Regions from separate parts of the Comamonas trifloxystrobinivorans genome, predicted to be linked through region 3. Evidence: predicted binding sites of a transcription regulator. Region 3 holds the regulator's gene; each other region holds the start of a gene.
The links. Region 3 encodes LexA, which represses DNA repair genes until DNA is damaged. Its sites were predicted from a motif close to ACTGTATNNNNATACAGT; they were not measured.
Positions count from the first base shown of each region.

Region 1: the regulator LexA is predicted to act here: its motif matches at 4,106-4,123, upstream of ACFIQF_RS07195 (DNA topoisomerase IV subunit B).
Region 2: the regulator LexA is predicted to act here: its motif matches at 3,474-3,491, upstream of ACFIQF_RS01120 (PA0069 family radical SAM protein).

Region 1 covers NZ_JBHZGV010000005.1:169,571-176,775, reverse strand. Annotated here, with positions in the region: gene ACFIQF_RS07220 (ATP-binding protein) at 1-1,329, opposite strand, end outside; gene ACFIQF_RS07215 (hypothetical protein) at 1,436-1,939, opposite strand; gene ACFIQF_RS07210 (class I SAM-dependent methyltransferase) at 1,988-2,566, opposite strand; gene ACFIQF_RS07205 (hypothetical protein) at 2,547-2,714, opposite strand; gene ACFIQF_RS07200 (MFS transporter) at 2,741-3,973, opposite strand; gene ACFIQF_RS07195 (DNA topoisomerase IV subunit B) at 4,157-6,133, shown strand; gene parC (DNA topoisomerase IV subunit A) at 6,248-7,205, shown strand, end outside.
Region 2 covers NZ_JBHZGV010000001.1:259,728-266,932, reverse strand. Annotated here, with positions in the region: gene ACFIQF_RS01145 (NAD(P)H-dependent flavin oxidoreductase) at 1-71, shown strand, start outside; gene ACFIQF_RS01140 (hypothetical protein) at 195-806, shown strand; gene ACFIQF_RS01135 (GbsR/MarR family transcriptional regulator) at 813-1,409, opposite strand; gene ACFIQF_RS01130 (acyltransferase family protein) at 1,677-2,825, shown strand; gene rnk (nucleoside diphosphate kinase regulator) at 2,908-3,321, opposite strand; gene ACFIQF_RS01120 (PA0069 family radical SAM protein) at 3,580-4,767, shown strand; partial or broken gene ACFIQF_RS01115 (phosphoethanolamine transferase) at 4,838-6,595, opposite strand; gene ACFIQF_RS01110 (citrate synthase) at 6,712-7,205, opposite strand, start outside.
Region 3 covers NZ_JBHZGV010000011.1:109,198-116,402, reverse strand. Annotated here, with positions in the region: gene ACFIQF_RS14870 (Bug family tripartite tricarboxylate transporter substrate binding protein) at 1-224, opposite strand, end outside; gene ACFIQF_RS14865 (crotonase/enoyl-CoA hydratase family protein) at 445-1,239, shown strand; gene ACFIQF_RS14860 (hypothetical protein) at 1,496-2,029, opposite strand; gene lexA (transcriptional repressor LexA) at 2,158-2,868, opposite strand; gene ACFIQF_RS14850 (asparaginase) at 2,986-3,984, shown strand; gene gloA2 (SMU1112c/YaeR family gloxylase I-like metalloprotein) at 3,981-4,403, shown strand; gene ACFIQF_RS14840 (hypothetical protein) at 4,444-4,698, opposite strand; gene adk (adenylate kinase) at 4,967-5,623, opposite strand; gene kdsB (3-deoxy-manno-octulosonate cytidylyltransferase) at 5,864-6,652, opposite strand; gene ACFIQF_RS14825 (hypothetical protein) at 6,851-7,205, opposite strand, start outside.

The DNA.
Region 1 (7,205 bases), on a different contig from region 3:
GGCTGGCACGCCCGGTGCGCTGTCGTCGATATGCAGCTCTATCCAGCGCTGGCGTGCGGCACCGGTGCCGGTTTGCTGCACCTGGGCGCTGATGGCCACGCTGCCCGGCGCATCGGTGTAGCGCAGATTGTTCTCGAACATATTGCCCAGCACCTGGTGCAGTTGCGCGGCATTGCCTTGGACCCAGGCCGAAGGCAAGGTGTTGGCCAGTGTGCTGGCTGCTGGCAAGGCAATTTGTGCTTGCACAAAACGCATTTGCACGGCGTCGACGGCCTCCACAATCAGCGCCCGCAGATCGAGCGCCTGGGCCGCCGTTGCGTTGGGTGCCGTCAGCTGCAGCACGGGCGCGGCTTCTTCGGGTTGCACCACCAGCGTGCTGGGGATAGTGGCGCGCATGTCGGCCACCAGCTGTGTCAGGCGCATGGTTTGGCGGTGCAGGCGTTCGGCGGTGTGGCTGTCGAACTGGCGGATACCGTCCTGGATGGCTTCTATCTCGGCGCGCACGGCGGCCAGCGGCGTGCGCAGCTCGTGCGCCACCTGGGTGAGCCATTCGTTTTGTTGTGTTTGTGCTGTGTGCAGTTGCTCGGCCATATGGTTGAAGCGGCGCGCCAGCTGGCCGAGTTCGTCGTCGCCAACTGCGGAGATGCGGTAATCGAGCTGGCCCTGGCCGAATGCTTTGGCACCGGCCGACAACGCTTCGATCGGACGGATCCAGCGCCGGCTCAGCCACCAAGACAGAGCGCCGGCTACCAGCAAGCCCAGCGCAGCCGCCACCACCAAGAACAACATGTGCTCTTTGAGAAAAGCGCTGTCGATCTGGTTCTTCAAATCAGCAGGCGGCCCCAAAGTCAGGGTGCCGATGAGCTGGTGGTCGCTATTGAACAGCGGATTGGTGGCGCTGCCGCGCGGGCCTTTGACTCCGGCGATCAGCTGGCCCTGGGCATCGAGCAGGCCCAGGCGCTCGTGCAAAGGGTGGCGCTCTATGGGGCGCAAATCGGGTATTGGCACAATCGGCCCAACGCTGGCCCCTTTGGGTTTGCTTTCCTCAACGGATGGAGCGGCAGGCACGGCTGCTTGCGCGCCAAAGCGGGTCAGCGCGTTCCAGCGCTCGGCACTCAAGCCGCTCCAGTTTTGTGCTTTGGCGTACTCACGCTTGAGCTGGCTTTCCAAGTATTCGAGCCGGCCCAGCTCCACCTGCGCCACATAGGGCGCCAGGCCGCGTTGCAGGCTCCAGTAAGAAAAGCCGGCAAAGCCCAGCAGCAGGCCGAGCAGCAGCAGGACCATGGCCAGCAGGACGCGGGTTTGGAGGCGGGTAAAGCGCAGAGGCACGGGTGAATGTGGGGAGTGTTGAGAAAACAAAACGGGCAGACTCAATGCCTGCCCAACTATTGTCTTACACCGTACGTGGACAGGTGCAGAGTCCGAGCCAACCCGTTTAGAACGGACCAACCGAGGCCGTCCGTTTGGCGATCAATTGCCCTTTTTCTTTGCGGCACACGGCCTTGGCGGTTTTGCCCTGGTCTACTTTCAGTTCCACGGTATCGCCTTCTTTTTTACCTTGGCAAGCGGCAACAGCATCCGCTGCCGCTTGGCTGGGGCTGGCCGCATGGGCGCTGGCAGACAGGCCGCCAAGCAGCAAGGCGCCGCTGAGGGCCGCGCCGGACAGAAGCAGGCAGCTGAGTTCGATGGGTTTCATGGCTTTCCTTTCAGTCAAAAGATGGCTCTGCCGGAGGTTGAAAAACGATCTGCTGGAGGGCAGAAGGACTGGAGTGTGTCTTGCAGCGGGCGGCAGAGCCAATACAGTGACTGTAGAAGCCAAACTGGGAGGAAATTGGGGGAAGTCGTGGAGCTTGTGACAAAGCGCAAAAGCTTGGCGATGCCCGCAACTGTCGGGCTTTGCGCAGCCCATGGCGTGTTTTGACGGCGTTTGGCTTGCCAAGCGTCGGCGCAAAGTAATGCAAAGCCGCGTGTCGTATGCGGCGCTTGATCAGCTGGAGGCGGGCGAGAGTGGGTAGGCAGCCACCACGCTGCCTTCGGTATTGCGGGCGGCGATACGTTGCACTACGCGCTCTGGCTCGGTCAGCAGACCTTGCTCGAAAGCAATCGTGTGCCAATGCGCGCAAACGCGCAGCAGCTCGCCGGGTTGCAGCAGAAAATCAGGGCGCGAGGGCTTGCCGTAAGCTTCGTTGCCAGTAGCAAAGGTTTCGTAGAGCAGCAAGCCGCCGGGCGCTACGCTGGCCAGAATCTGCGGCCACAGCGGGCGCCACAAATAGTGGGTCACCACCACCGCGTCAAACTGCTGGCCGGGCAGCGGCCAGGGCGCGTTTTCGATATCGGCCAACAGCCATTGGCCGGACAGGCTCGCTTGCAGATCTTCGATGGCTGTGCGGTCGCGGTCCACGCCCGTCACTTGCAGGCCCAGCGATTGCAAATAGCGCGCATGGCGGCCGCTGCCGCAAGCCACGTCCAGCACCCGGCTGTTGGCGGGCAGCAGCGGTGCAAAGCGGGTAATCCAGGGCGAGGCTTGCATGCGCAGAGCGCTGGCTTCAAAAACAAGCCCAGACATGGTCTGCCATGCGCACCATGAACTCGGGCTGCGTGTACAGCATGAAGACCGCTGCCAGCACCGCCACAATCAGCGCCCACAGCACCACGCGCAGCCATGGACGGCTGGGTTGGACGGTGGGCAAGCTCTTGCTGGCGGTGTTGGGCATGGCGCTTAGTTTAAACAAAACCGTTTTCAAGCGGCCACGGGCCGGCGCTGCACCGGCGCTTCCTTGACCGGCAGATTTACCAGGCCGGCAAACACGCCCAGTGCAATGGACACGTACCAGACGGCGTCGTAGCTGCCGGTGTGGTCGTACAGATAGCCGCCGAGCCAGATGCCCAGGAAGCTGCCGATCTGGTGGCTGAAGAACACAAAGCCGCTGAGCATGGACAAATGCTGCACGCCAAACACCTGGGCGATCACGCCGTTGGTCAGCGGCACGGTCGAGAGCCACAAAAAGCCCATCACGGCCGCAAACACATACACCGACCATGGCGACAGCGGCACCAGCAAAAAGACGATGATGGCCAGCGCTCGGATGAAATAAATGCCCGAGAGCAGGTAGCGCTTGGCCACGCGCTGGCCCAGCGAGCCGGCCAGGTAGGTGCCGAAGATGTTGAACAGCCCGATCAGAGCCAGCGAATAGCTCGCCACGTGCGGCGGCAGGCCAAAATCTTTCAGGTAGCTGGGCATGTGCACGCCAATGAACATGACCTGGAAGCCGCAGACAAAATAGCCTGCGGTCAAAAACAGAAAGCTCGGGTTTTTGAAGGCTTCAGCCACGGCCTGCGCAATGGTTTGCTGCTGGCCGCCAGACCTGGCGTTTTTGAGCGCGTGGAAATTGGGCTCACGCAGCGCCAGCGCCATCGGAATGATGATCAGCACCAGCACCGCGCAGGCCACCAGCGCGTTGTGCCAGCCCAGGCTGGCGATCAACTGGCCTTCCACCGGCACCATGAAAAACTGGCCAAACGAGCCTGCCGCCGCCGCCACGCCCATGGCCCAGGAACGCTTGTCGGCCGGAATCTGGCGCCCGATCACGCCGTAGATCACGGCATAGGTGGTGCCGGTTTGCGCCATGCCGATCAGCAGGCCCGCCGTCAGTGCAAACATGATGGTGTTCGGCGCCCAGGCCATGCCGGCCAGGCCCAGCGCATAGAGCAACGCGCCGGCAATCAGCACCTTGGTGGCGCCAAAGCGGTCGGCCAGCATGCCGGTGAAGATGCCGATCAGGCCCCAGCTGAGGTTTTGGATGGCCAGGGCGAGGGCGAAGGACTCGCGCGTCCAGCCCATTTCCTGCGTGATAGGCTGCAGCCACAGGCCAAAGCCGTGGCGGATGCCCATGGCCAAGGTGACCACCGCTCCGCCACAAAGCAGGACGCGGGCCAGGGACAATGGTTGTGCGTTGTTGTTTTGCATATGCATAGACTGTCTCGTGATAACAGAATTGTTACTGCAAGCCCGCTGGGCGGCTGTCGCTCGCATATTGCCCCGCAGCATTTCAAGCCCATTTCAGCGCCTGGCGTTGCAGCCATGCCCAATCGTCAACAAGTTCTACCTGTGATTACATACAGCTAATTACAATTGCAGCCGCTAGAATGGAAAGTTATGGCAAGCAAAAACACGTCTACCAGTGAATACGCAGAAGGCTCGATACGCGTCCTCAAGGGGCTCGAGCCGGTCAAGCAGCGCCCGGGCATGTATACCCGCACGGACAACCCGCTGCACATCATCCAGGAGGTGATCGACAACGCCGCCGACGAGGCCCTGGCTGGCTATGGCAAGAAAATCCGCGTCTATCTGCACACCGACGGCTCGATCAGCGTCGAGGACGACGGCCGTGGTATCCCGTTCGGCTTGCACCCCGAAGAGCATGCGCCCGTGGTGGAGCTGGTCTTTACCCGACTGCATGCCGGCGGCAAGTTCGACAAGGGCCAGGGCGGCGCCTACAGCTTCTCGGGCGGCTTGCACGGCGTGGGCGTGTCGGTGACGAACGCGCTGTCCACGCGCATGGAAGTCACGGTGCACCGCGATGGTTCGGTGGCGACGCTGGCCTTTGCCGGTGGCGATGTGGTGGAGCCGCTCAAGGTGCGCGCTCTGACCAGCGGCGACCGCAAGCAGGGCACTACGGTGCGCGCCTGGCCCGATCCCAAATACTTTGAGTCCAGCAACTTGCCGATGGGCGAGCTGGTGCACCTGCTGCGCAGCAAGGCTGTGCTGATGCCGGGCGTGAGCGTGGTGCTGACCAACGACAAAACCCGCGACACGCAGACCTGGCAGTACAAGGGCGGCCTCAAAGACTATTTGCTGCAGACCTTGCCGGTCGATCCGGTGATCCCGGTGTTCGAAGGCGAAGGCTTTGCCGGCAAGCACGACGACCACTTTGCCGAAGGCGAAGGCGCGGCCTGGTGCGTGGCCTTCACCGAAGAAGGCCAGCCGGTGCGCGAGAGCTACGTCAACCTGATCCCCACCAGCGCTGGTGGCACGCACGAGAGCGGTTTGCGCGATGGCCTTTTCCAGGCCGTGAAAAGCTTTATCGAGCTGCATTCGCTCTTGCCCAAGGGCGTGAAGCTCATGCCCGAAGACGTGTTTGCCCGTGCCAACTATGTGCTCAGCGCCAAGGTGCTCGATCCGCAGTTCCAAGGCCAGATCAAGGAGCGGCTGAACTCGCGTGACGCGGTGCGCCTAGTCTCGGGCATGGTGCGCCCGGCGCTGGAGCTCTGGCTCAACGAGAACGTGGAATACGGCAAGAAGCTGGCAGAAATTGCCATCAAGGCCGCACAAACGCGCCAGCGCGCCGGCCAGAAGGTGGAAAAGCGCAAGGGCTCGGGCGTGGCCGTGCTGCCCGGCAAGCTGACCGATTGCGAAAGCCGCGACATCGCCTACAACGAGGTCTTCCTGGTCGAGGGCGATTCGGCTGGCGGCTCGGCCAAGATGGGCCGCGACAAAGAAACCCAGGCCGTGCTGCCCTTGCGCGGCAAGGTGCTCAACACCTGGGAAGTAGACCGCGACCGCCTGTTCGCCAATACCGAAATCCACGACATCTCGGTGGCCATCGGCGTCGATCCGCATGGCCCGGACGACGAGGTCGATCTGAGCGGCCTGCGCTACGGCAAGATCTGCATCTTGTCGGATGCCGACGTGGACGGCTCGCACATCCAGGTGTTGCTGCTGACGCTGTTCTTCAAGCACTTTCCCAAGCTGATCGACCAAGGCCATGTGTATGTGGCGCGGCCGCCGCTGTTCCGCGTGGATGTGCCGGCGCGTGGCAAAAAGCCGGCCGCCAAGGTCTACGCGCTGGACGAGGCCGAGCTCAAAGGCATTTTCGAGAAAACCGCCAAAGACGGCGTGGCGCGCGACAAATGCAAGGTCAGCCGCTTCAAGGGCCTGGGCGAAATGAACGCCGAGCAGCTGTGGGACACCACGCTTAACCCCGACACCCGCCGCCTGCAACCGGTGCTGCTGACGCAGACCGATCTGGACCAGACCCGGCAGGTCATGGGCCAGCTCATGGGCAAGGGCGAAGCCGCTGCGCGCCGCGACCTGATGGAGCTGCACGGCAACGAGGTCGACGTCGACATCTGAGGCCCACCTACCCAACACACCCAAGCGAAGCCCGTTGGTGGCCCTGCTGCTGCAAAAAAGCAAAGCACAAGCGCAGCACCTGGCTCGCCAGCAAGCACAGAAAGCTAGCACAAGATGAGTGAACAAACCGGTCTGGAGTTCTCCTCCACCACCCCGCCGGGCAACGGCGACAGCCTGGACCTGGGCAACTACGCGCAGCGCGCCTACCTCGAATACGCGCTCTCGGTCGTCAAAGGCCGGGCGCTGCCCGATGTCTGCGACGGCCAAAAGCCCGTGCAGCGCCGCATTCTCTACACCATGGGCCGCATGGGCCTGGGCTTCTCGGGCGCCAACGCCACGCACGGCGCGGCTCCGGCCAAGAGCGCCCGCGTGGTGGGCGACACCATGGGTAAGTACCACCCGCACGGTGACTCGGCCATATACGACGCCATGGTGCGCATGGCGCAGGATTTTTCGCAGCGCTACCCGCTGGTCGATGGCCAGGGCAACTTCGGCAGCCGCGACGGTGACGGCGCCGCTGCCATGCGTTACACCGAAGCGCGTCTGGCCAAGATCAGCACCTTGCTGCTCGACGAGATCGACATGGGCACGGTGGACTTTGTGCCCAACTACGACGGCAAGGAAGAAGAGCCGGCCCAGTTGCCAGCGCGCCTGCCGTTCTCGCTGCTCAACGGCGCCAGCGGCATTGCCGTGGGTCTGGCCACCGAAATCCCCAGCCACAACCTGCGCGAAGTGGCCGACGCCTGCGTGGCGCTGATCAAAAAGCCGGCGATGACGGATGCCGATCTGCACGCCATCATTCCCGGCCCGGATTACCCTGGCGGTGGCCAGATCATCAGCAGCGACAAGGACATTGCCGATGCCTACCGCAGCGGCCGCGGCTCGATCAAAGTGCGCGCGCGCTGGACGATTGAAGAGCTGGCGCGCGGCCAGTGGCAGTTGGTGGTGAATGAGCTGCCGCCCGGTGTCTCGTCGCAAAAAGTGCTCGAAGAGATTGAGGACCTGACCAACCCCAAGGTCAAGACCGGCAAGAAAACCCTGTCGCAAGAGCAAACCCAGCTCAAGGCCACGG
Region 2 (7,205 bases), on a different contig from region 3:
AGTATTTTGCTGCGCGTGACGAGTTGGCAGCCCGTACGGCGGCGGTGCGCCCCGATCTGGTTCCGGCCTGAGCCGGCCAGCGAAGAGGGCGGTAGCGGCGTAACGCGCCGATACCAATATTCCCGCCTGTTAGCAGAACTATTAGCAGCTAGCGCTCTCCCAACAAGCGCTAGCTGCTATTGTTTTGTATGCCTATGGATTCCCCATCTCCCAACCCTCTGTGGTTGCGCCGCCAGTGTTTGGCCGGCTTGTTGGCCGTGGCGGCGAGCGCGGCCGCGCCGTGGGCGCAGGCTGCCGGCGAGCGCAGCATCCGTATCCCGCAAGCGCAACTGCAAAGCGCGGTGGCGGCACAGTTCCCGCTGGCCCGCTCTTGGCAAGGCATGGTGGTAATTCAGCTGCAAAAACCGGCGGTGCAGTTGCAGGCCGAGAGCAACAGCTTGCGCGCGGCGCTGGAAGTGTGGCTGACCGAAAAGCTGATGGGCGGCGAATACCCCGGCCAGCTGGCGCTGGATTTTGGCCTGTATTACCGTGACGAAGACGCCACCATCCGCATGCACCGCGTGCGCGTGCAGCAACTGCAGATGCAAGGTGTGCCTCAGCAATACCAGCCGCTTTTTCAAACCTATGCACCCAGCTTGGCCGAGCAGGTGCTCAATGGTTTGGTGGTGTACGAGTTGCCCGCCAGCCAGCGCTTGCTTTTGCAAGGCCTGGGCTATACGGTGCAGCGCATCGAGGTGCAAGCTGCCGAGCTGCGCATTGTGCTGGCACCCAAAACGGCGGCCAACAACAACGCCAAACAGCCTTGAAGGCGCTTATTCGCCGGCTTCTTTGCGGGCCTCTTTCTTGGCGGGTGATTTGCCGGTCAGCCGGTCTTTGAGGTTGAGCACGCGGGTGACGGCGCTGCCCATGCCCATCAGTTGCATGGCGGTTTCGGGGTTCAGGCGCTGTACGTCGTCGAACCACTTCATCAGGCGGTCGATCAGCTCGTACATCTCCTGCATGCGTTGCTGGGCGTATTTTTCGTCTTCGGAGTTGGCCTCTTGCAAGAGCGCTGAGCGCAGCATGGATTGCGTGGGCTCGATCTCGCGGCGGCGGCGCTCTTCGGCCAGGGTGCGGAATATCTCCCAAACATCGGCGGGCGCCTCGAAATACTCGCGCCGGTCGCCGGGCTGGTGGCGCATGTGCACCAGGCGCCACGACTGCAGCTCCTTGAGGCCCATGCTCACATTGGAGCGCGAAAAAGACAGGCCTTCGGCGATCTCGTCGGCATTGATAGGGCGTGGCGAGAGAAAAATCAGCGCATAAATTTGCCCGACCGTGCGGTTGATGCCCCAGCGGCTGCCCATTTCGCCAAAGTGCGATACGAATTGGCGGGTGAGTTCAGGCAGCGGAGAGTCAGACGTTTTCATGGCAGGGATTATCGGTCTTTTCAGAAAATGCTGAACTATCGTGGCCAGACCACCCATACGACTGACAAGGTGGAAGCGGGCGCCGCCGTTGCTGTGCGCTTGTGTAAAGTGGGCAGTTTTTTCGCTGCAGGCCGTCAACCCTTCTTGGGCGGGGCTCGTTAAACATTGTGCGTTCTTGTCTGTGCAGGAGCGCAAACTGTTTCACCACTGCCGACATCCTGCGCAGTGGGCGCAAGCCCGCCGTGCCGTGCTGCCGACCTGACGACCTTGTCTTCAACAACAACGCATAACAACCGCAATCTGTGGCTGGACGTCATCAAAGGGGCCTGCTGTGCTGCCATTGTCTGGCATCACATGGCTTTTTACGGCCCCATGTCTGATGTGGCCGCCCGCGTCACGCCCGGCATCATCGGTTGGCTGTCCGAATACGCCCGTATTGCCGTACAGATCTTTCTGGTCATGGGCGGCTATCTGGCCGCCGCCAGTCTGGCGCCCCAAGGCGTGGCCCGCAGCGGCCAGCCGCTGGAGAAAATTGGTAAACGGGCCTTGCGCCTGCTGGCGCCTTACTCGGTGGCCTTGTTGTTTGCGGTGCTGGTGGCGGCTTTTATTCGCCCTTGGTTTGCGCACGAATCCGTGCCCGAAGAGCCCACTTGGCACCAGTTGATAGCCAATGCCTTGATGTTGCAAGACATTACCGGCGAAGGCGCCCTGTCGGCCGGCGTCTGGTATGTGGCCATCGATTTCCAGCTGTTTGCCGCTGTCACCTTGCTGTTTGCCGCTTTGCGCAACTGGGGCCAGCGCTGGTTGGGCCTGTCTGCTGGCCAGTACCTGGTGATCGGGCTGACCGCGCTGTCGCTCTGGCACCTGAACCGCAACAGCGATCTGGACATGTGGTTTGTCTACTTCCTGGGCGCCTACGGCATGGGTATGCTGGCCTACTGGGGCAAAAGCAGCGCCAAACCCTGGGCCTGGACAGCGCTGCTGCTGGTGCTGGGCCTGGTGTCTTTTGAGGTGGAGTTCCGCCTGCGCATCGCCGTAGCGCTGGTCAGCGCCATTAGCTTGCTGTGGCTGATGCGCGTGCCTTCCGACGGCCGCGTCGGCAATTGGCTGCTCAGCCATGTGGCGCCGGTACGCTGGCTGCAAGCGCTGGGCCAGTTCTCCTACTCGGTGTTTCTGGTGCACTTTTCCATCGTGGTGCTGTGCAACGCGGTGGCGGCAAAGCTGATTCCGGACCAGCCTTGGCTCAACTGGCTGGGCATGTGCGTGGCCTTTGCGCTGTCGCTGCTGGCCGGGCGCTTGCTCTACCATTTTGTCGAAGCCAGAACGCCGAGCCTGCGCGGTGTCGCCCGCTGGGAGCTGGGTTTTATCAGCGCCGGTTTGCTGGTGAGTCTGGTGAGTGCCCGTTTCGCGCTTTGAATCCCAGCGCCCATTGAAAAAGCACGCCTCGGCGTGCTTTTCAGTTTGTGGGCTCAGCCAGGCTGGCTGTTGACCGGGCGCTTTAGCGGTGCAGTTCGCCGGCTCGCTCGGGTTGGTAGACGATGCCGGTGACATGCACCGTCATGTTCTTGCCGCCGACCGACGGCCAGGCCAGCTCGTCACCAATCGACAGGCCGAGCAGGGCGCTGCCCACGGGCGCGAAAACCGACACCTTGTCTGCGCTGCCATCGAGATCCTTGGGGTAGACCAGGGTCAGCTGGAACTGTTTACCGGACTCGGCCATGTCGAAGGTGACGGTGGAATTCATCGTCACCACATCGGGCGGAATGTCGCTGGGCTCAACGATATCGGCACGGGCAATTTCGGCTTCGAGGTCGGATTTTCCAGGGAAAGCGGTGGGCGACATCTGCGCGAGCAAAGCCTCCAGGCGATCCACGTCCAACGACGACAAGATGAGATGGGGCTTGCGAGACATCAAAACTTCCTCCGGATGGTGAAAAGCCGACTGTAGGCGATTCGCAATCTCGCACCAACTTGGTGCGAATAGAGCGCTCTTGCAGGCGCAGCGCTTTTTCCCCTTTTGTGCTCGTGGAAAAAGCCGATTTCTCCCAGTATTTGGCGCAAAGTACTGTATAAATAAACAGATATGTCGCCAGCCCGTACACCTTCTCAAGCAAGTACTGCAAAGCCAGAGAGCTTGGCTTGGCAGCGCAGTGCGGAAGAAGTGGAGCCTGTGCCCGCAGTGCAGCTGCCGGTGTTGCCGCTGTACAAAGGGCGGGGTGCAGTCAGCGCGCCGCCACACCGGTTTGCGCGCGACCAGCGCGAGTGGCTGGATGATGGCTGGCAAGCGCAGGCAGCTGGTGCGCAGGCTGATGGAGCGGATGCAGCAGATGAGGGCGGTGGCTGGGCCGCTGCGCAGTCTGCGCCGGTGACCGAGGTGCGCGAGGAAAAAGCCCGCAGCGCCATCCAGCGCAACGACTCACCCGATATTTACTTCGACCACTCGGTCAATCCGTACCGAGGCTGCGAGCACGGCTGTATTTATTGCTATGCGCGGCCTTACCACAGCTATCTGAATCTCTCGCCAGGCCTCGATTTCGAGACCAAGCTGTTTGCCAAGACGAATATTGCCGAGGTGCTGCGGCGCGAGATCAGCCACCCGCGTTACCAGCGGGCATCGCTCAATATTGGCTCGGCCACTGATTGCTACCAGCCCATTGAGCGTGAGCTGTGCCTGACGCGCCAGGTGATCGAAGTGCTGGGCGAGGCTGGCCACCCTTTCTCGCTCATCACCAAAAGCAGCACGGTGGAGCGCGATATCGATTTGATTGCCGCGGCGGCACAAGAGCAGGGCGCAGCTGTCTACATCACCATCACCAGTCTGGATGCCGAGTTGACGCGCCGCCTGGAGCCACGCGCGGCTGCGCCGTACCGGCGTTTGCGCACTATCGAGCGCTTGGTGACGGCGGGTATTCCGGTGGGGGTGAGCGTGGCGCCGCACATCCCGTTTCTGACCGACGATATGGAGCAAGTGCTGGAGTCAGCACGCCAAGCCGGCGCAAGCAGCGCTTTTTACACGGTGCTGCGCCTGCCGTGGGAGCTGAACACGGTGTTCCAGCAGTGGCTGCAAGCCTATTACCCGGACAGGGCGGCGCGGGTGATGCAGCGGGTGCGCGATTTGCACCAGGTGAGCGAGGCCGACCGGCAGCGCGGCAAGAGTTACGACAGCCAGTCTTTCGCACGCATGAAAGGCCAGGGCCTGTGGGCCGATCTGGTGCGCCAGCGTTTTACACGGGCTTGCGAGCGGCTGGGCTTTGGGCGGGAGCGAACGGTTTTGGACTGGGCGCGCTTTGAGGCGTGGCAGCAGCACCAGCAGCGGCCAGCAAGCCGACCGGGGCAGCAGCAGACGGAGCTGTTTTAGCCGGCTCGGCAGTCTGTGCCAGCGGTGCAGCTGCTCGCATGCTGCCTGCGCAGCTGGCGAAGATGTCGAGCTTGGGGTCGTGCAGCGCAGTCTTCACATCGGCCAGACCGAGCACCGAGTGGAAATAGTTGTCGTGGCTGATCTTGGCCTGGGCCACCGATTGCTGCAGGCAGGCGGTGCTCACGCCCATGCGCTGCTGCATCAGCGGCGAGAGCCAGGTGATCCAGGGCACGTGCTTTTGCACATCGGGCGCCACCGAGTAGGGCAGACCATGCAGGTAGATGTTGTTCTCGCCCAGCGATTCGCCGTGGTCGGCCACATACATCATGGCCGTGGGCTGGCGTTCGCTCTTGTGCTCCAGCCATTGGAGCAGGCCGCCCAGCATGCGGTCGGTGGCGACAATGCTGTTGTCATAGGCGTTTACCACTGCCTGGCGCTCGCAGGATTGCAGGGCGACGTTGGTGCATTCGGGGCCGAACTTCTTGTCTTGCGCCTGCGAGCGCTTGAAGTAGGCCGGGCCGTGGCTGCCCATCTGGTGCAGCACCAGCACGACGCCGTGGGCGCGCAGGTCGGCGGGCAGGGCGTTGATGCGGTTGTCCAGGTTATCCAGCAGGGCCATGTCCACGCACTCGCCGCCATTGCACAGGGCTGCAACTTGTTCGGCCGACAGGCCAATGCTGGCGTTGCTGCCTGTTGGGGTCTTGGGGTTGGTCATGGTGCTGGCGCTGTTGACACGGGTGCATACGCCTTTGCAGCCCGACTGGTTGTCCACCCACAGCACGGCCAGGCCGGCGCGCTGCAGCACATCCAGCAGGTTCTCATAGGATTTGCTGCCCGATTGCCCGGCGCGGCCGAGGTGCGAGAACATGCAGGGCAGCGAGACGGCGGTGCTGGTGCCGCAAGCCCAGGCGTTTTGCGCCACGGCCAGGTCTTTGCGGGCCGAGAGCTCGGGCGTGGTGGGGCGCTCGTAGCCGTTGACGGCAAAGTTCACCGCCCGGCCGGTTTCGCCGACCACCAGCACGTAGATGGGGAATTGCGCCTGGCTGGCGTAGCTGGCGCCGAGCTTGGCGTCTTCGCCGATAGGGTAGATGGTGGTGTCGCGACGGTGGACCTGCTGCGCCACCAGGTTGCCAACGGCGTACAGGCTGGACAGCGGGTTCATCATGAAGCGCAGCTGCGTGTGGTTGCGCATGGCCGAGGAAATAGGCGCAAAGCCCGCCAGCACCACCAGCACCATAGCGGCGGTTGCGAGCAAGACCATGCCCAGCTGGCGCAGCAGCGCCTTCCACGAGCCGTTGCGTTGCAGTTTTTGCCGGCTCAGCCACCAGGTGGGCGGAATGGCAATGGCACCCACGGTGACAAACAGGCTCCAATGCAGCAGGTCGCCGGCTTCGTGCAGGTCGGTTTGCAGCACGTTGGTGAGCATGCTGGCATCAATGGCGATGCCGTAGTTGAGCATGAAATAGGCCGCAAATGCCGCCACCCAGCACAGCAGCAGCATGACGGCTTTGCTGGCGCGCCCCCAGCTGAACAAGTTGGTGATGGCCCAGCAAGCGCAGGTGATGGCGGCCCCCAGGCTCAGCCCGAGCGCCCAGCGCCCGCCCAGGCTGAGACTGCCGAGGTTGGCAATGGTTTTCCAGAGCGCCAGATTGCCCACCGTGGCCAGCCACAGGCTGATGAAGAACGCCGCTTGCCAGACTTTGAGAGCTGCGCGCCCGTGGGCGGCGGAGGTCAGCGAAAAGCTGTCAGAGGCGCTGCGACCGCCAAGCACGGAACCTGCCGCATGGTGGATCGAGGGAGAGGCGGAGAGCCGGGCAAACCATTTCATAACAGCCATGGTTGCCGGCCTGGCTTAACACGGCATTAATGAAACGCCCATGAAAAAACCCGCCAGCGGCGGGTTTTTGAGCGGAGCCCGGTGCACAGAGCACCGGGCGGCGTGGATCAACGCTGGGCCAGAGGCTTGACGTCGCGAGCCACCGAGCCGGTGTACAGCTGGCGTGGACGGCCGATCTTGTACTCGGGGTCAGCCATTTGCTCGTTGAGCTGGGCGATCCAGCCGACGGTGCGAGCCAGGGCGAAGATGCCGGTGAACAGCTTGACAGGGATGCCGATGGCGCGCTGCACGATGCCGGAGTAGAAGTCGACGTTGGGGTACAGCTTGCGTTGCACGAAGTAGTCGTCTTCCAGGGCGATCTTTTCCAGCTTCTTGGCCAGAGCGAACAGCGGATCGTTTTCCAGACCCAGCTCGGCCAGGATCTCGTTGCAGGTTTCCTGCATCAGCTTGGCGCGGGGGTCGTAGTTCTTGTACACGCGGTGGCCAAAGCCCATCAGCTTGACGCCGCTGTTCTTGTCCTTGACCTGTTCCATGAACTCGCCGACCTTGGCCACGCCGCCGTTGGCTTGCAGGTGTTCCAGCATGTTCAGGGCTGCTTCGT
Region 3 (7,205 bases):
ATCATGCCAGCGGCTCCGCCTTTGTTCTCTATCACGATGGCTTGGCCGCTGGCCTGGCCCACATCGTTGGCCACAATGCGCGCAATCTGGTCGGCGGCGCCACCTGCAGGATAAGGCACGACCCAGCGCAAGGGCGCATCGGCCGCCAGCGCCGGCCAGGTAGTGAGCAAAGCAGCGACTGCGGCCACGGGGCCCAGAGCTTGTAGAAATAGGCGTTTTTGCATGGGGCTGTCTCCTTGGTGTCCGGTGTGCCTTGTTTGGCAAGGTCGTTGTTCGCATGCAGGCGGGGCCGAGGGCCAGCGCAGCTCCCGCTGCGCTTGGTGAATCGTTTGCAGGCTAGGGCGGTTTGGCGAAGGCGTCCAATATCAAAATGCTCTCAGCTGATAGGTTTCGCGACAGGGGTTTTGCCCGTATGCTCGTTGGCAAAACTGAAGGAGCCATGCCATGACAGCATTTTTGAAATACGAGCAAAGCGGCCATGTGGTCACCCTGACCATGTGCCAACCCGAGCGCCGCAACCCCTTGACCGGGAACACGGCGGTGGACGAGTTTTTGCAGGCGATCGAGAAAATCCGCGCCGACAGTTCGGTGCGTGCGGTGATTCTGACCGGCGAAGGGCCGGCGTTTTCGTCGGGCGGCGATATCAAGACCATGCAAGAGCAGTCGTTTGGCGACGTGGACGGCATGCGCATCCGCGAAGACTACCGCCAAGGCATTCAGCGTTTGCCGCTGGCGCTGTTCAACCAGGAAGTGCCCACCATTGCCGCCGTCAACGGCCCGGCCGTGGGCGCGGGGCTGGATTTGACCTGCATGTGCGATCTGCGCATTGCCTCGGACAAGGCCAAGTTTGCCGAGAGCTTTGTCAAAGTGGGCATCATCCCCGGCGACGGTGGTGCCTGGTTGCTGCCGCGGGTGATTGGCATGTCGCGCGCTGCCGAGCTGTCTTTGACGGGCCGCATGATTGACGCCGCCACCGCCTTGCAATGGGGCCTGGTGTCGCAAGTGGTGCCGCACGAGGAATTGCTGCAAGCGGCCAATGCGCTGGCGCTGGAGATTGCAGCCAACCCGCCGCAAGTCACCCGCATGACCAAGAAGTTGCTGCGCGAAGGCATGCACCAAAGCTTGGCTTCGATCTTGGAACTGTCGGCTGCCTACCAGGCACTGGCACACCAAACGGCCGACCACCGCGAGGCGGTGAGCGCCTTCTTGGAAAAGCGCAAGCCGGAGTTCAAGGGCTGAGGCCTGGTATTACGATCCAGGCCTAGGTTTCCAATCTGGGCAGGCTGGCTAGCCACACAACCCAAGCCGTTGCTCTGATTGGGGGCCTGGATAAAACAGCTGCTGCAGCGCAAAACTGCGGCAGCTGTTTTTTTATAGCTGCCTCTGCCGCTATTCAGTACTGTTCGTGCCGATGCGATGGCCACTGCCCGCGCTGCGCGCTAGATGCTGCTTGTGAGGTGACAGGGCGGTTGCTAGGCTGATTGCGCAGCCTGCTTCAGCAGTGCTGGCGTTCCAAGCGCTCCAGGCGTTCGAGCTCGGCGCAGATATCGGCCATGCTGCCTGTCATGGCCCAGCGCATGCCGCGCTCGCGTTGCAGGCTGCTGGGTTTGGCCCAGTAGCGCTTGATCGAGGCATCGTTGGCGGCCTGGGCGCTGCAGCGCTGCACCGACAAAAAGCTCTGTGGCGCTGCAGCCGTGGCTGGCAGGCGGCGGCGCGTGGCGGGCTTGCGCGGCAGGCGAATACGGTCAATCGGGCGTTGGCTGGGTTCTGGCTCTTGCACGGGCTCTTGGGCAGCCGCCTGGCTATCGGTATCCAGCAGACTCAGTTGCTGGCTGGTGGCGCGGGGGGCGGCAGAAGATGCTGCCATAAAGCAATGCACCTGCGCTGCGTGCTGGCTGTCGTTGGCGGCGCCAGTGCTGGCTTTGCGGCCGCGGCGAGCGTTGAGGGTGGTGGCGCGCTGGAGCATTTGGACAATGGGCTGGCCAGCGACGAGCGAGAAGGGCGCGAGCGCGCGCAATGCTGCAGACATGAGCATGGAAACTCCTGGGTGTACGGGTGACAGCAGGATTGCTCTAGGCGAACGCCGACCTCAGGGTTGTGGGTGAGGGCCCACAACGCCCGCTACCTGAGGCTGGGTTGGATTCTATTTACAACTGTTTACATCAGCATCGTGTTACGTATTAACCCTACTGCGATGCCTTCAATCTCAAATGGCTCGCCGGGTTGCACGACGATGGGCAGGTAATCTGGGTTCTCGGCCAGCAGCTCGATGCCCTCTTTGGTGCGCTGCAGGCGCTTGACGGTGACGTCATCGCCGAGGCGGGCCACGATGATCTGGCCGTTGCGTGCCTCGCGTGTGGCTTTGACGGCCAGCAGATCGCCATCCATGATGCCGGCATCGCGCATGGACATGCCGCGCACTTTCAGCAGGTAATCGGGTTGCTGCTGGAACAGGCTGCCTTCCACGCTGTAGGTTTGGTCTACGTGCTCTTGCGCCAGGATGGGCGAGCCGGCAGACACGCGCCCAATCAGTGGCAGGCTGAGCGAAGCCAGGGTTTGCACAACGCGGCTGACAGGCGCACTGCCAGTACGCGCCAGCGGCGATGCAAAGCGCGTGCCGCGGGCGGTGTTGATGGAGCGCACCGTGCTGTTGACCAGGCGGATGCCGCGCGAGGTGCCGCTGACCAGCTCGATCACGCCTTTACGGGCCAGTGCCTTGAGGTGGTCTTCTGCCGAGTTGGCCGATTTGAAGCCCAGCGTGCTGGCAATCTCGGCGCGGGTAGGCGGTGCGCCGGTGCGCGAGATGGCGTTCTGGATCAGGTCCAGAATTTCTTGTTGGCGCGCGGTCAGTTTGGGATGGTCTCGCATAAGATCTCCGATCTGTGATCTGCGGTGCACGGCCTGGGCCGGAGCACTGTGCTTTCAAACACCTGTATATCAATCCAGTACCTGTATTTTTAACCAGTTTTTTCCGGGAGGCAAGCCTTGGAGCAAAAAATTTTGATCGTTGGCACCGGCGGCACCATTGCCGGTATGGCCGACGACGCCGAACACCCCGGCCAGTACCGGGCGGCGCAGCTGTCGGTGGCGGCATTGGCGGCAGCAATTCCAGGCATTGAGAACGCTGCTGGAGGCAAGCTGGAAGCCATTCAGTTGGCGCAAATTGATAGCAAAGATATGGACGATGGCGTGTGGCTGGCGCTGTTGCAAGCCTGCGACAAAGCCATGCGCGACGAGGCCATTGCGGGTGTTGTCGTGACGCACGGCACGGATACGCTGGAAGAGACGGCCTGGTTTTTGCACAGTTGTTTGGGGCGCTTGCCCAAGCCTGTGGTGCTGACTTGCGCCATGCGCCCGGCCAACGCCTTGATGCCCGATGGCCCGCAAAACCTGAAAGACGCCGTAGCCGCCGCTGCGGCCCGCAATGCCAAAGGCGAGCCCTTGCTGCGCGAAGTGGTGGCGTTGACTGGCGGCGGCGAGCTGCACAGTGCCCGCTGGGTGCAGAAGGTGCATCCGCACCGTTTGCTGGCTTTTTCGTCGGGCGAGCAAGCTGTCTTGGCTTGGGTGGGCAGCGAAGGTGTGCGTTTGCGGGACAGCACGGGCTGCGCCAGCGACGCCAAGTACCTGGGCCAGCAAAGTCTGGCAGCTTTGCCCGCCGTGGACGAATGGCCGTGGGTCGAGATTGTCAGCAGCCATGCGGGTGCCCGCGCGCAACTGGTAGACGCATTGGTGGCGCAAGGCGTACGCGGCTTGGTGGTGGCAACCACAGGCAATGGCACTGTTCACCAGGCTTTGGAAGCAGCTTTGGAGCGCGCACGCCAACAAGGCGTGGCCACTTGGCGCAGCAGCCGTTGCAGCGATGGCGTGATTGCCGATGCGCGTTTGCCGCAGGCTGCCGATCTGACCACCGATCTGTCGGTGGGGCTGAACCCCTATAAAGCCCGGGTGAGTCTGCAGTTGGCGTTGATGGGGGTGTTGCCGTGAATAGCGAAGGTATTGCCGATGCCACGAACCCTTTGGGCGCCCAAGGCTTGCACCATGTGGCCTTGATCGTTTCGCAGTACGAGCGCTCCAAGGCTTTTTACACGCAGGTATTGGGCTGCAGCATTGTGGCCGAGGAATACCGCGCCGCGCGTGATTCGTGGAAGCTTGATCTCGCCGTGCCCGGCGGTGGGCACCTGGAGCTGTTCTCCTTCCCCGAGCCGCCGCCCCGCGTCTCCCGCCCCGAAGCCTGCGGTTTGCGCCATTTGGCGATCAGCGTGCAATCGGTGCCCGCAGCGCGCAGCTATTTGCAGGCGCAGGCTGTGGAGTGCGAGGAGATTCGCTGGGACGAGGCGACTGGCAAGCCGTTTTTCTTTTTCAGCGATCCGGATGGGCTGCCGTTGGAGATTTATGCGGTCTGAGTTGGCGCGCTCGCTGGTGAGCTAGGACTCGTCAGCTTCATCAGATGGTGGGAGGTTGGCGCGGTTTGCGTCCATCCATCACCGCCGCCACCACAATGCCGATGGCACACACGGCGAACAACACGCCGGTTGGCATGCTGCCAATGGTGGAAAGCAGCCAGCTGTATAAGTCGGTCAGCATCGCGATGATGCGGTTGCTGCTTTTTTGCTGGCTGAGGTTGTTGTTGATGAAGGCGTTGAAGGACAGAACCGTAAACACCAAGGCCAGACAGGCGGTGGCTAACCATTTCATCATGAGCGTGCTCCTTGGCAGCACCCGAGCCTGATTCATAGACCTGGGTGATGGTTGATGTGCATTGATAGTGCTTGTTTATTAAATCGGAGCAGGGCTGCTTTGCCAAGAGGTGGCGTGTAACCGGGTGAGCGGTCGGGCTGGGAGGCCTGAGACCCGGCGAGCGGACAACAAAAAAGCCACTATCAGTGCGATAGTGGCTTTTGTGCGCTTGGCTGCTGGAGCGCTGGGCGGGAGGCCCGCTGCCTGCAGTTGGGCGTTGGCAGTGGCTTCAGGCGGCCAGGGCGGCAATGGCGCGGGCGGTGATTTCTTCCACGCTTCCCATGCCGCTGATGGCGCGGTACTTGGGGGCGGCTGCCGGGTCCTGCTTGGCCCAGTTGCTGTAGTAATCGACCAGGGGGCGGGTTTGGCTGCTGTAGACGTCGAGGCGCTTTTTGACGGTTTCTTCCTTGTCGTCTTCGCGCTGCACCAGGTCTTCACCGGTCACGTCGTCCTTGCCGGCCACTTTGGGCGGGTTGAATTTGACGTGGTAGGTGCGGCCCGAGGCGGGGTGGCTGCGGCGGCCGCTCATGCGCTCGATGATGGCTTCAAAGGGGACGTCGATTTCGAGCACGTAGTCGAGCTTGACGCCGGCGGCCTTCATGGCGTCGGCCTGGGGGATGGTGCGGGGGAAGCCGTCGAACAGAAAGCCTTGGGCGCAATCGGGCTGGGCAATACGGTCTTTGACCAGATTGATAATCAGCTCATCACTGACCAGCTGGCCAGCGTCCATGACAGCCTTGGCTTGCAGGCCCAGCGGCGTGCCGGCCTTGACGGCAGCGCGCAGCATGTCACCGGTGGAGATTTGCGGAATACCGTATTTTTGGCAGATGAACGCGGCTTGCGTGCCTTTGCCAGCACCGGGCGCTCCCAACAAAATCAATTTCATGACGGTCCTTGAAGATACAAAACTTGCACGGCAAAAGCGGGCCACCTGAGCCCGCTTTTACACAAAGAAACTGGGCTTGAGCATATCACGCATCAGGCGATTGTCGCCAAAACGGCGGCAAAACTGGTGTCCCGAGTGTGCAATTGGTGCATGGTGCACCGTCTTGCTTACGAAGTGCTTGCATTTGGTGCATGAGCGCCTCAGGGTTGTCCCTGGGGCGGTACGGCACTGTGGCTTGCTTCAAGACATGGAGGCAAAGACCTGGCGCACGCGCACCAGGTCTTCAGGCGTATCGACGCCGGCGCCTGGGTGGTCGGGCGTGACATGGACCGCAATGCGGTAGCCGTGCCACAGGGCACGCAATTGCTCCAGCGATTCGATTTGCTCGGTGGGCGCTTGCGGCAGCTGCGGGAAGCTTTGCAGAAAGCTGGCGCGGTAGCTGTACAGGCCCATGTGGTGCAGCGGCGCAAAGCCGGGCGTGGTGGTAGTGCCGGGGTTTTTCCACCAGGCGGTGTTGACGTGGTCGCGCCCCCAGGGGATGGGTGCACGGCTGAAGTAGGCGGCCAAGCCTTTGGCGTCGAGCACCACTTTGACCACATTGGGGTTGAGCAGCGATTCCAGATCGGCGATGGGGTGGGCCACGGTGCCCATGCTGGCTTCGGGGCGCTCGCCCAGCAAATGGGCGACGGCGTCGATCAGGGCGGGCGCTATCAAGGGCTCGTCACCTTGCACGTTCACCACAATATCGTCGCCGCCCAGTTGCAGAAGCTTGCAGGCTTCGGCTAGGCGGTCGCTGCCGCTGGGGTGCTCGGCCGAGGTCAGCACGGCCTGGATGTCGTGCTGTTTGCAGGCTTCCAGAATCCGGGCGTCATCAGCGGCCACCACCACACGTTGGGCTGTGCTTTGCTGGGCGCGCTGGGCCACGCGCACGATCATGGGCAGGCCGCCGATATCGGCCAGCGGCTTGTTGGGCAAGCGCGACGAGGCCATGCGCGAGGGGATGAGGACGGTAAAAGGAGTGGGCGCCATGGAGCTGATAAGCAAAGAGCCGGTGGCTTTGCGGGCTGCTGGAGTGGGGCTGAAGCGGGCCGGCGCAAAGAGGCTGTCCAAAGAAAAAGGGTTGCAACCAGCGGATGCAACCCAGAGGCTTGAGGGCATTGTAGCGACGGCGTGGCCCGTCGCAGTCTCTCTTCTACTTGTTCGTTGGCGCTGCGGCGGTACGCAGGCTCAGGGAATGATGGCCGGCGAAGGCGCATTGCTGGCCGGAACGCTCACTTCGTCTGGTGCCAGCAGGATTTTTTCGACGGCGCGCAGTTTTTTGGCGTCGATCAGATCGCGCATGCGGGGCAGCAAGGCCACCAGGCCTTGGTAGCCCTGGGCTTTTTCCAGCATCAGCTGCAGGCGGAAGCCTCTGAGCCCCAGCTCGCTGACCAGCACGCTGGCCACGGCGTAGGCTTTCATATAGCGATCAGTGGGGTCGCTTACCTGCACCGGGGCGCTGGCGTGGCGCGATGCAGCGTGGCGCTCTTCGCGGCTCAGCGGCTGGGGGGCGGGTGTGGCGTGTGGCGCTTCTACTTCGGCT